Regions from separate parts of the Dactylosporangium cerinum genome, predicted to be linked through region 2. Evidence: riboswitches for the same ligand, from Rfam matches in the RefSeq annotation. Region 2 holds a riboswitch; the other holds the start of a gene.
The links. A riboswitch is a leader RNA that binds a small molecule or an ion and turns the genes downstream of it on or off. The one in region 2 is predicted to bind thiamine pyrophosphate.
Positions count from the first base shown of each region.

Region 1: another riboswitch for thiamine pyrophosphate. It lies ahead of thiS (sulfur carrier protein ThiS); the one in region 2 lies ahead of ACFPIJ_RS27240 (ECF transporter S component).

Region 1 is NZ_JBHSIU010000019.1:476,317-482,604, forward strand. It holds gene thiC (phosphomethylpyrimidine synthase ThiC) at 1-60, opposite strand, end outside; gene thiD (bifunctional hydroxymethylpyrimidine kinase/phosphomethylpyrimidine kinase) at 149-943, opposite strand; gene ACFPIJ_RS19990 (thiamine phosphate synthase) at 1,029-1,544, opposite strand; gene ACFPIJ_RS19995 (thiazole synthase) at 1,538-2,302, opposite strand; gene thiS (sulfur carrier protein ThiS) at 2,295-2,501, opposite strand; TPP riboswitch at 2,500-2,610, opposite strand; gene thiO (glycine oxidase ThiO) at 2,636-3,670, opposite strand; partial or broken gene thiE (thiamine phosphate synthase) at 3,907-4,518, opposite strand; gene ACFPIJ_RS20015 (aldo/keto reductase) at 4,537-5,511, shown strand; gene ACFPIJ_RS20020 (hypothetical protein) at 5,588-6,010, opposite strand.
Region 2 is NZ_JBHSIU010000037.1:131,082-137,369, reverse strand. It holds gene ACFPIJ_RS27255 (ArsR/SmtB family transcription factor) at 1-142, shown strand, start outside; gene ACFPIJ_RS27250 (hypothetical protein) at 274-909, shown strand; gene ACFPIJ_RS27245 (acyl-CoA dehydrogenase family protein) at 1,050-3,086, opposite strand; TPP riboswitch at 3,240-3,356, shown strand; gene ACFPIJ_RS27240 (ECF transporter S component) at 3,447-4,013, shown strand; gene ACFPIJ_RS27235 (ABC transporter ATP-binding protein) at 4,020-5,321, shown strand; gene ACFPIJ_RS27230 (energy-coupling factor transporter transmembrane component T family protein) at 5,318-6,055, shown strand; gene ACFPIJ_RS27225 (PHP domain-containing protein) at 6,166-6,288, shown strand, end outside.

The DNA of each region.
Region 1 (6,288 bases), on a different contig from region 2:
CTCCGCGAACGGCACCTGGATGTCGTCGCGGGACCCCTGGACGTGGACTTTGCGCTTCATGGCGACCTCTCTTGGGCACGGCGAAGCCGGCACGCCGATAGGCGCACCTGTTCGCGTTTCGGCAGGTGTACTGAGTGAGGCAGGCCGGTTAGGTGAGGAACGGTCCCCAGGCAAGGGGCCCGTGCCCGGCGCCGAGCCGCCAGCCGGCCGATGCGGCAAGGGCCGCGTGGACGTAGTCCTTCGCCCCGGCGAGGGCCTCGGCGACGGGCTGGCCGAGGGCGAGCCGGGCCGCGGTCGCCGCCGCGAAGGTGCACCCGGTCCCGTGGTTGTTGGCCGTGTCGATCCACGGCGAGCTGAGCAGTTCGACGGTGCCGCCGGCGTACACGACGTCGACGGCGTCGCGGCTGCCACGCAGGTGGCCGCCCTTGACCACGACGCAGGCCGGCCCGGTCGCGGCGAGGTCCTCGGCCGCCTTGATCGCGTCGTCGACGTCCAGGACGTCCCGGCCGAGCAGCACCGACGCCTCCCGCAGGTTGGGCGTGACCACGGCGGCGTGCGGGAACAGCAGGTCCAGGTACGCCCGTTCGGCGTCGCGGGTGAACAGCCGGTCGCCGGAGGAGGCGACGAGGACCGGGTCGACGACGAGCCCGGGCAGCCGCGCCGCATAACCGGCGACCAGCGCGACGGTCTCCGGAGTGGCGAGCATGCCGGTCTTGACCGCGGCGACGGGCAGGTCGGCGAGGACCGCGTCGAGCTGCGCGCCGACGAACCCGGGGTCGACCGCGGAGATCCCCCTGACCCCGGCGGTGTTCTGGGCGGTCAGCGCGGTGATGACGCTGGTGCCGAAGACCCGGTGCGCGGCGAACGTCTTCAGGTCCGCCTGGATGCCCGCGCCCCCGCCGGAGTCGGACCCGGCGATCGTCAGCGCGACGACGGGGTTCATGCCGTCACCTCCGCTGCGCTCCGGCGCCGACCTGAACTGACCCTGCGCCCCCGATGAGCGGTCCCTCCGCTGCGCTCCGGACCGCTCATATCGTCATCAGCTCCTTGACGAACCTCGCCGGGTCCTCGGCCCGCATGACCGCGCCCATGACCGCGACGCCGGAAGCGCCCTGGTCGAGGCAGTCGCGCACCCGCTGCGGCGAGTCGACGCCGCCCAAGGCGTACACCGGGACGGGGACGACCAGCGCCATCCTGGCGAGCGCGGCCAGCCCGAGCGGGGGTCCGTAGCCGGGCTTGGAGCGGGTCGGGTAGATCGGTGACAGCGTCGCGAACCCCACCCGGGCGTCCGCGGCGGCGACGAGGTCGTCGAGGTTGTGGCACTTGCGGAACGCCGTCGTGTCCTCCGCGAGGACGAGGCGGCCCTTGACCCCGTCGAGCATGACCCGCAGCCGGTCGGCGAGGTCCTGGCGCTGCGCCGCCGGAAGGTCCTCCTCCCCGAGGACGACCAGCCGCGCACCGCCGTCGATCGCGCGGTTGACCACCTCGTCGAGGGGCCGCTGCGCCTGCCGCCGGTCGGTGAAGAGGATGAGCGGCGTCACCATGGCAGTCCTCCGGTCGGGCTCGAGGCGGTCGCGTACAGGCGGCGCGGGATCCTCCCGGCGGCATGGGCGAGGCGGCCGGCGTCGACGGCGAGCCGCATCGCCTCCGCCATCCGCGCCGGGTGCTCGGCGCGGGTGACCGCGGAGGCGAGCAGGACCCCGTCGCAGCCGAGTTCCATGGCGAGCGCGGCGTCGGAGGCGGTGCCGATCCCGGCGTCGAGGATGACGGGCACGGTCACCTTCTGCCGGATGAGCGCGATGTTGTGCGGGTTGCGGATGCCCAGCCCGGAGCCGATCGGGGCGCCGAGCGGCATGACCGCGGCGCAGCCCGCGTCGGCGAGGCGCTGGGCGATGATCGGGTCGTCGGTGGTGTACGGCAGCACCGTGAACCCGTCCTCGACGAGCCGCTCCGCGGCGGTGACGAGCTCGACGGCGTCGGGCAGCAGCGTCTCCTCGTCGCCGATGACCTCCAGCTTGACCCACGCCGTGTCGAACGCCTCGCGGGCCAGGTGGGCGAGCTTCACCGCCTCGGTCGCCGTGTAGCAGCCGGCGGTGTTGGGCAGGACCCGCACGCCGCACCGTTCGACGACGTCGAGCAGCGAGGGCGCACCCGGGTCGAGCCGGCGCAGCGCGACGGTGACGAGCCCGGTGCCGCTGGCCCGGATCGCCGCCTCGAGCGCGGCGTGGCTGGTGGCGCCGCCGGTGCCGAGGATGAGCCGCGACGGCAGCTCCTCGCCGGCGATCGTCAGCCGGCTATCCACCCTGGACCGCCGTGAGGACGTCGATGGTGTCGCCGTCGGCGGGCCTGGTCTCAGCCCAGCTCGCCTTCGGCACCACAGCGCCGTTGAGCGCCACGGCGACGCCGCGGGGTTCGGCGACCCCGGCAAGGTCACGGACCACGTCGGCGATGGTGGCGCCGTCGTCCGCGTCGGCGGTGACGGCGTTGACCACGAGCTGCATGCGGCTCACTCCTGACTCCCTGCGCCGGCATGATCCGGATCAGGTTCGACGGTCGGGGGCTGACAGCCCCCCTCTCAGCCCGGTCACACCGGACTCCCGTGGGGTACGCGCTGAGGGTAACCCCGCCGCGGCCGTCAGGTAAAGCGACCCGCCGCGTACGGGGTGATGTCCACGTCCGTCGATCCCTTGGTGACCAGGTCCGCGACGACGTGCGCGGTGACCGGCGCGAGGAGCACCCCGTTGCGGTGATGCCCGCCGGCGACGTACACGTTGTCGGCCAGGTGTCCGATGACCGGCGCGTTGTCGGGGGTGCCGGGCCGCAGCCCCGCCAGGGTCTCGGCGAGGGCCAGCTCGGCGACGCCGGGCAGCAGGTCCGCGGCCGGTCGCAGCAGGTCGAGCACCCCACCGGCGGTCACCGTCCGGTCGGCGCCGCGCTCCTCCTCGGTCGCCCCGACGACCAGCTCCCCGTCGGCGCGCGGCACCAGGTACACGTGCCGGCCGTGCGCGACACCCCGCACCACGCGCGTGAGCAGCGGCTCCGGCCCCCGCAGCCGCAGCAGCTGGCCCTTCACTGGCCGCACCGGCAGCCCGGTGGACCCGGCGAGCCCGATGCCGTTGGCGACGACGATCACATCGTCCCGCAGGGTGGACAGGTCGGCGACATCGCGCCGCTCGTGCCGGACCGGCAGGCTTCGCAGCGCGGCGAGCAGCAGCCGCGGATCCACCTGATGGTCGCCGCCGGCCCTGGCCCCGCCGCGGACCCTGGGACTGAGCAGCGGCTCGAGCTCCCGCAGCTGCCGGCCGCCGAGCGGCTCGATCGGCGTGCCGGCCCGCCGGTAGTAGTCGACGAGCCGCCGCACGTCGGTGAGGTCGTCGTCGGTGAGCGCGACGAGGAGCGTGCCGTCGGTGCGGTAGCCGAGCGGCATCCCGGTCGCGGCGCCCAGCTCGGCGGCGAACCCCGGCCAGCGCCGCATCGACTCGAGCATCAGCTCCTGCAGCGCCTCCTCGCCGAAGTTCGCCTCGGCGGTCGGTGCCAGCATGCCGGCCGCGACGAGACCGGCCCCGCGCGCCGGGTCGCCGTCGTACACGGTGACCTGCACACCGCGCCGCAGCAGCTCCCACGCGACGCTGAGCCCGACGACCCCACCCCCGACGATCCCGACCTTCATGCCCGCCCGCCCTCGTCAGCCGCCGCGGTCTCCCCGGTCTCCCCGGTCTCCCCGGTCTCCCCGGTCTCCCCGGTCTCCCCGGATAAACCCAGGCGCAAGCGCCCGGATTTATCCGACATTTCGTATATGTCGCGTGCGGAAGGAGCGCCCTGAGCAGAGGAGGTGCCGTGGGCAGAGGAGGTGCCGCGGGCAGAGGAGGTGCCGTGGGCAGAAGCGGAAGGAACGACGTGCGCGGCGAGCACCGCCGCGAACCGGGCCGCCTCGGCCGCTGGATCGGCGGCACCGCTCATCGCGCCGACCACCGCCACCGCGTGCGCCCCCACCGCGAACAGCTCCGCCGCCCGCGATGGCGTGACACCCCCGATCGCGATCACCGGCACGTCGACCGCCTCGACGACCGCCCGGATCCCCTCCGGCCCGATGGCAGCCGGCAGGCCGGTTTTGGTCGTCGTCGCGTACGCCGGACCGACACCCAGATACGTGGCACCGTCCGCGACCGCCCGGCGGGCCGTGTCAGGGTTGCGGGCGGTCGCGCCGAGGATCGCGTGCGGGCCCAGGACCCGGCGGGCTGCGGCCACCGGCAGGTCGTCGGCGCCGACGTGCGCACCGTGCGCCCCGGCCGCGAGCGCGACGTGCAGCCGGTCGTTGACCAGGCAGACCGCCCCCGCGGCGCGGCAGAGGGCAAGGACGCGGACCGTCAGGTCGTATGCCTCCCGGTCCGTGACCGCGTCCTCCGGCCGGACCTGCACGACGCCGAACCCGGCGGCCAGGGCGTGCCCGACGACGCCGAGGACGTCTCGCCCGGGACGGGTGTCGGTGATGAGATGGAGTCGTCCGAGCGTCAGCACCGCGATAGCTTTTCAGACATGAAGCAGGTGCGACTTGGCCGGACCGGGTTGAAGGTCTCCGAGATCTGTCTCGGCATGATGAGCTACGGCGATCCCGCATGGCGTGACTGGGTGCTCGACGAGGAGGCCGCGGACCCGTTCGTGCGGCGCGCCGTCGAGGCCGGGATCACGTTCTTCGACACCGCCGACGTCTACTCCCTCGGCGTCAGCGAGACCGTGACGGGGCGGCTCCTGGCGAAGTACTTCACCAACCGCGACGACTACGTGCTGGCCACCAAGGTGTTCAGCGTCATGAGCGACAAGCCCAACGACGGGGGGCTGTCGCGCAAGCACGTCCTGGCCGGCATCGACAACTCGCTGCGGCGGCTCGGCGTCGACCACGTCGACCTGTACCAGATCCACCGCTTCGACCCGGACACCCCGGTCGAGGAGACCATGGAGGCGTTGCACGACGTCGTGCGCGCCGGCAAGGCCCGCTACATCGGCGCCTCGAGCATGTACGCGTGGCAGTTCGCGAAGATGCAGCACACGGCCAGGGCCCACGGCTGGACCGAGTTCGTGTCGATGCAGAACCACTACAACCTGGTGTACCGCGAGGAGGAGCGGGAGATGCTGCCGCTCTGCGCCGACCAGGGCATCGGCGTCATCCCGTGGAGCCCCCTCGCCCGGGGCATGCTCGCCGGCAACCGGGGCCGCGGCAACGAGCGCCGCACCACGCGGTCCGCCAACGACGCCTTCTCGAACATGTACACCGACGACGACTTCGCGGTCGTGGACGTCAACGCCGAGGTCGCCGCCGAGCGCGGGGTCGCGTCGGCGCAGGTGGCGCTCGCCTGGCTGCTGTCGCGCCCGGTGGTCACCGCCCCGATCGTCGGCGCGACGAAACTGTCGCACCTGGAGGACGCGATCGCGGCCACGGAGCTGACGCTGGACGAGAAGGAGATCGAGCGGCTCGAGGCGCCCTACGTGCCGCACCCGGTCCTCGGCCACTGAACGGAAGGCCACTGAACGGAAGGCCACTGAACCGGAAAAGGCCGGCCCGAGGGCCGGCCTTTTCGCAGGGAACGCCTTAGTTGGAGGCGACGCCGAGGGCGGCGCTGCCACCGTCGGTGTGCAGCTCGGTGCCCGAGGCGAACGCGCTGTCGAAGCGGGCCTGCAGGGCGTCGAGCTGGTCGTACTCCGACGCGTGCGACGACTCCGAACCCTCGGCCGCGAACACGTGGTCAGCGTTGGCCTCGTTGTGGTCGTACGAGGTGAAGTCCGACTCCTCGTACTGCGCACCCGACGGGTCGCTGTACTCCACGTGGTGACCCTGGTCGAACGAGGTCGACTCGGCCGACGCGCTGTCCTGCTCGTACACGCCGAACTGCGAGTCGTAGTCGTTGTCCGCAGCGTGCACCTGGTGCAGCTGGTCCAGCGACTCGTGCTCCTGACCCGCCTCGACGTGGCCGTAGTCAACGCCGCCGTTGTCGCCGCTGTCCCACTCGCTCATTGCATCCCCCAGCTCATTGTCTCGTTGCTCTGTTGCCGTGAACGTTAGGCAATCCAGGAGAGCATTGAATCCCCGAAACGTGCCACCGCCCAGCGCAGTGCCAGGTAGGCGACAGTCCCGAACCGCGCCGGTGCCGGCGGCCGTGTCACCGGGCAACCGGGGACACCGTTCCAACCCGATGTTCCCGGTGTCATCAACCCCTCACCAGGCCGGTACCCAGCCCGGAACATAGAGCAGGACGGGCCCGGGGCAGGCGCTCCGGGCCCGCCGCATTACGC
Region 2 (6,288 bases):
GCACCTGCGCGTCCTGCGCGGCGCGGGGGTCGTGCGGGGTTCGCGCCGGGGGCGGGAGATCGCGTACGCGCTGACAGACGACCACATCGCCCACATCGTCGCCGACGCTGTGACCCACGCCCGCGAGAACACCGGCCACTAGCCGTTTCGGCCGCTTCGGCCTTCTCGGCGGCGTGCGTTGCGGGCGCCACCTCGATCCGCGCCCCCGCCCCGGCCCGGTGGATCGCGCCTCGCCACAGTGCGGTCACAGCTCCGGTACGTCAGGCTTGAACGGTGAAGCTCTATGCCGACCGTGCCCCCACCGCCCTGCGGCAGTTCCTCACCGACGTGTTCGTGGTCGTGTGGGTCTATGTCTGGGTCAAGCTGGGAATGATGCTGTTCGACCTCGTTCAGAAGCTGGCGGTGCCAGGGCAGAAGCTCGAGGGCGCCGGGAACGGCCTCGCCGACAACCTCAAGGGCGCCGGCGACAAGATCAATGGCGTGCCGGGCGTGCCGGACTCGGTCGCCGCCCCGTTCAACAGCGCCGCCGACGCGGCCAGGTCGCTCGCCGACGCGGGCCGCCAGCAGCAGGAGGTCGTCAACGATCTGGCCTGGATCCTGTCGGTGGTGGTGATCGTGGTGCCGGTCGCGGTGATCGTGCTCATCTGGCTGCCGCTGCGGATCCGGTGGATGCGGCGGGCCGGGTCGGCGACGAGACTGCGCAACGCCACGGCGGGCCGGGACCTCCTCGCCCTGCGCGCGCTGGCGACCCAGCCGCTGGGCAAGCTGGTGAAGATCGACCCGGACATCGCGGCCCTGTGGCGCAAGGGCGACAAACAGGCGGTCGAGGCGCTCGCCAGCCTGGAGCTGCGCAGCCTCGGCCTACGATCTGCAACCGCGCAGACCAGGTCAGCGCTGAGCCCACAATGAGCGCACGATCCGGCGGTGCCACACCGCCGGATCGGCACCCCAGGTCCAGCTGGGTAAACTACAGTGGGTAATGGAGCCGAAGATCGATTAGACCTCGCAGGGTAGTGTCAAAAGCAGCCAGCGACACACCATCGATCACCTCAAAAGCGGCGGCGGACGTCCTCGGCGGTCGATTCGCCGGGCTCCCACGAAGCCAGCCAGGGCCCAGCGGCCGCGGGCGGGATGATCCCCTCCTCCAGGGACAGGTACCGCCCGGCGATGACCCGCTTCGCGGCGGCGGACTCGATCGCGTCGGCGTTGTCCCACAGGTCGCGGAAGAGCGCCTCGGCGCGCAGCGTCGCCTGCCGGCAGAACAGGTCGGCGAGCTCGACGCCCTCAGGTCGGTCGTCCTGCTCGCTGTGGGCCTTGACGCAGGCGGCCGACATCGCGAAGAGCTCCGCGCCGATGTCGACGACCCGGCCGAGGAAGCCCTGCTTGTGTTCGAGTTTGCCCTGCCAGCGGGCCATGCCGTAGAAGGTCTCGCGGGCCAGGCGCCGGGAGGCGCGCTCGACGTAGCGCAGGTGCTGGGCGAGCGGGCCGAAGGCGCTGAAGCCGGCCGGGAGCTGGCCCTTGCCGGTGACCAGGGTCGGCAGCCACTTGGCGTAGAAGCCGCCGGCCTTGCCGGCCGCCTTGGCCTTCGCGCCCAGGCCGGCCTCGGGGTCGATGATGTCGCCGGCGACGGAGAGGTGGGCGTCGACGGCCTCGCGGGCGATCGCGAGGTGCATGATCTCCGTCGAGCCCTCGAAGATGCGGTTGATGCGCAGGTCGCGGAGGATCTGCTCGGCGGGGATCGGGCGTTCGCCGCGGGCGGCGAGGGACTCGGCGGTCTCGTAGCCGCGGCCGCCGCGGATCTGGATCAGCTCGTCGGCGACCTTCCAGGCCAGCTCGCTCGCGTACAGCTTGACCAGCGCCGCCTCGATGCGGATGTCGTTGCGGTCGTCGTCGGCAAGGCGGCAGGACAGCTCCAGCATCGCCTCCATGCCGTACGTGGAGCCGGCGATGAACGCGATCTTCTTCGCGATCGCCTCGTACGTGCCGATCGGGCGGCCCATCTGGACGCGTTCGGCGGCCCATTCGCGGGCGACGTTGAGGCACCACTTGCCGGCGCCGACGCACATCGCGGGCAGCGACAGCCGGCCGGTGTTCAGGGTGCTGAGCGCGATCCGCAGGCCCTGGCCCTCGCCGCCGATGACGTTGGCGGCGGGCACCCGTACATCATGGAACCGGGTCACGCTGTTCTCCAGGCCGCGCAGGCCCATGAACGCGTTGCGCCGCTCGATCGTCACGCCTGGCGCGTCGCCTTCGACCACGAACGCGGTGATGCCGCCGCGGTGGCCCTCGCTGCGGGGCACCAGCGCCATCACGACGAACAGGGTGGCGAGGGTGCCGTTCGTGGCCCAGAGCTTGACCCCGTTGAGCAGGTAGTCGCCGTCGTCGGTGGGCACAGCGGAGGTGCGCAGGTTGGCCGGGTACGAACCGACCTCGGGCTCGGTGAGCAGGAACGCCGACACCTCACCCCCGGCGAGCCGGGGCAGGAAGCGGGACTTCTGCTCGTCGGTGCCGACGAGCTTCAGCGGCTGCGGCACGCCGATCGACTGGTGCGCCGACAGCAGCGCGCCGATCGACGGGTTGACCGAGCCGACGAGCGCCAGGGCCCGGCAGTAGTCGAGGTTGGACAGGCCGAGGCCGCCGTACTTCGGGTCGATCTTCATGCCGAACGCGCCGAGCGAACCGAGCGAACGGAGCACTTCGTCGGGAATGTGCGCGTCGCGCTCGATCTGCTGGCCGTCGACGCCGGCGAGGTACTCGCGCAGCTTCTCCCGGAACTCCTGCCCGGCCTCGGCGCGCGTGTCGGCCGGCGGCGGGTCGATCAGGTCGAGGCGGAAGCGACCGAGGAACAATTCCTTGCCGAAACTGGGCTTCCGCCATTCCGTCTCGCGGCTGTCCTCGATGACCTTCCGCGCCTGCTTTTCCGTGTGACCGCCGGCAGCGGCCGGCGCCTGCCCGCCGGCGGCGGCCGTCGTGTGACCGTCGGTAACGGCCGTCGTGTGACCGTCGGTAACGGCCGTCGTGGGCCCGCCGGTAGCGGCCGGCTGAGCGCTGGTGGCGGAATTCGATGAAGAAGCGACCTGCGTCATTGCGGCACCCCCAGGTGTCAAGTCCTGTACCAGCCAGGCTATTACCCGCGAGTAGCAAAGGCCATGCCTCCCCGGGAAGGATCAAGTGCCGTGATTTTGGCGACCTGCCCATGGGCGTGAACATCCTTCACTGTTACCGTCGGGAAACAACTGCACATCCGACAGGGGAGCGCACAGCGCTGAGAGTGCGGCGGCCGCGGCAGCGGGCGACGCAGACCCTCGAACCTGATCTGGGTAATGCCAGCGCAGGGAGCTCGGTCACCTCACGCAAGACGCCATGTCCACCGGCCGGTATCAACCGGCCAACGGGCGTGGCGTCGCGTCTCCTTCTGGCTCACCCCCGAACCAGGAGGCACTGCAATGGAAACCCGTTGGCGGACCGTCGACATCATCGTCGCCTCGGTCATCGCGGTGGCGTTCGCCGCCGTGTTCTACGCGTGGAACAACCTGTGGAACGCGATGGAGAGCGTCGCGCTGCCGTGGCGCGCCTTCATCTACGGCGTGTGGCTGATCCCGGGCGTGCTCGGCCCCCTGGTGATCCGCAAGCCGGGCGCCGGGCTCTACACCGAGTTCGTCGCGGCGCTGGTCTCGGCGCTGTTCGGCTCCACCTGGGGTCTCGGTGTGCTCCTTTCCGGGTTGGTGCAGGGTGTCGGCGGCGAGTTCGGCTTCGCCCTCACCGGGTACCGCAGCTTCAAGCTCGGCAACGCGATCATCGCCGGCGGCCTCGCGGGCGGCGGCGCGGCGCTGCTCGACCTCAACGTGTACTACGGCGCGTTCAGCAACACCGACAAGGCCCTGTACGCGGCGATCGTCGTGGCCAGCGGCGCCGTCCTCGCCGGTGCCGGCTCGTGGGCGCTGCAGCGTTCCCTGGCCACGACCGGTGTCCTGGACCGGTTCCCGTCCGGCCGCGAACGGGCGGCCGTTTAACCCAACGTGAGCACCGTCGAGTTCAAGGGTTTCGGGTGGCGGCACGCCGGGCGCAAGGCCTGGGCGGTCCGCCACTTCGACCTGCGGATCGAGCACGGTGAGCGGGTGCTGCTCGCGGGTGCCTCCGGCGCCGGCAAGAGCACCCTGCTCGCCGCGCTCGCCGGCCTGCTCGCCGAGGACTCCGGCGAGCAGGAGGGCGCGGTCCTCGTCGACGGCGTGCCGGCCCGCGCGGCCCGAGCCGACACCGGGATCGTGTTCCAGGACCCGCAGACGCAGTTGGTCATGAGCCGCTGCGGCGACGACGTCGCGTTCGGCCTGGAGAACCGAGGGGTGCCGCGGGCCGAGATCTGGCCGCGGGTCGACGCCGCGCTCGCCGCCGTCGGTTTCCCGTACGGCCGGGACCGCGACACGGCCGCCCTCTCCGGTGGTGAGCAGCAGCGGCTCGCGATCGCCGGCGTGATCGCGTTGCGGCCGAGGCTGCTCCTGCTCGACGAGCCGACCGCGAACCTGGATCCGGACGGTGCGCAGCTGGTGCGGGCAGCGCTCGGCAAAGCACTCCACGACGTGGACGCGACGATGGTGCTGGTCGAGCACCGGCTCGCCGACGCGCTGACCCTGGTCGACCGGGTGGTGACCCTGGGTCCGGAGCAGCCGCCGCTGGTCGTGCCGGACCGGCGGGCGCGCACCGGGCCGGGTGCGACGCTGCTCACCGCCGGACGGTTGGCGCTGCGGGACACCGGCAACGTGGTCGACGAGCAGATCCGCGCCGGCGAGGTCCTCGCCGTCGAAGGTCCCAACGGCGCCGGCAAGTCCACCCTCGCGCTGCTGCTCGGCGGCCTGACCAGGCCGGCGAAGCCCGGGACGGTGACGGCCGCGGGCGAGCGGCGCCCGCCGCACCGCTGGCGGGCCGCGAAGCTCGCCGCGCGGATCGGGTCGGTGTTCCAGAACCCGGAGCACCAGTTCGTCACCGCGACCGTCCGGGACGAGCTGCTGCTCGGTGGCAGCGGCCCCGGGGTCGTCGACGAGCTGTTGAGCCGGCTGCGCCTGGACCGACTGGCCCTGGCGAACCCGTACACCTTGAGCGGCGGCGAACAACGCAGGCTGAGCGTCGCCACGGCCCTGGCGGCGGCGCCGGAGCTGCTGATCCTGGACGAGCCGACGTTCGGGCAGGACCCGCAGACGTGGCGGGAGCTGGTCGATCTGCTCGCGGACCTGCGGGACGAGGGGCGGGGTCTCGTCATCGTCACGCACGACCGGCAACTGGTCGAGGCGCTGGGCGACCGCCGGTTGCGGCTGGAGCGCCGGTGACCGCCTGGATCCGGCAGCGGGACGCGACCGCGAAACTGCTCGCGGCGGCGCTGCTCACGGCGGCCGTGCTCAGCACCGTCGACCCGTTCGTCACCGCGGTCGCGATCGGCGTGGAGCTGGCGCTGCTGCCGCTGACCGGGCTGACCGCGCGGGAGCTGTGGCGGCGCGGCTGGCCGCTGCTGCTGTCGGCGGCCGTGGTGCTGGTGTTCACGGTGCTGCTCGGTGCGAAGGAGGGGCCGGTCGTCGGCACCGTCGCCGGGTTCGAGGTGCACGAGCCGGCGCTCGGGTACGCGCTGCGGCTGATCGCGATCGGGCTGCCCGGGTTCGTGGTGTTCGCGACGATCGACCCGACGGACCTCGCCGACTCGCTGATCGCCCACCTGAAGGTGCCGCCGCGGTTCGCGATCGGGGCCCTGGCCGCGTTCCGGCTGGTGCCGCTGCTCACCGACGAGTACCGGCTGATCCTGCTCGCCCGCCGGGCCCGTGGCATCGACGGCGGCTGGAATCCGCTGCGTCACCTGCGGCTGTTCGCGTCGGCGACGTTCGGCCTGCTGGTCGGTGCGATCCGGCGCGGGATCCGCCTGGCGACCGCGATGGAGGCCCGCGGGTTCGACCGCGGGCGGCCGCGCACCAGCGCCCGGGAGGCCCGTTTCGGCTGGTCCGACGGATCGGTCGTGGTCGTCGGAGCGGCCCTCGCGACAGCATTGATCTTGCTGAAGTTCGTGCATACATAGCCACGTCGCTACCTGATGTTCGTTCAGGCGGTCGAGATTCCGGGGTGAGGACCTTCGACCTGAACGGAGCCCCACACATGGGCCACGGCCACCATCACCACCACGAGGACATGCCGCAAGCCGCCGGCGACGTTCCCGCGGTGCTCGACGCCTCGATCCCCGACAGTGAGCTCTCCCCCGGCGACGTCTCCCGCCGTGGTTTCCTCCGCCGCGCCGGGCTGCTCGGTGCGGCC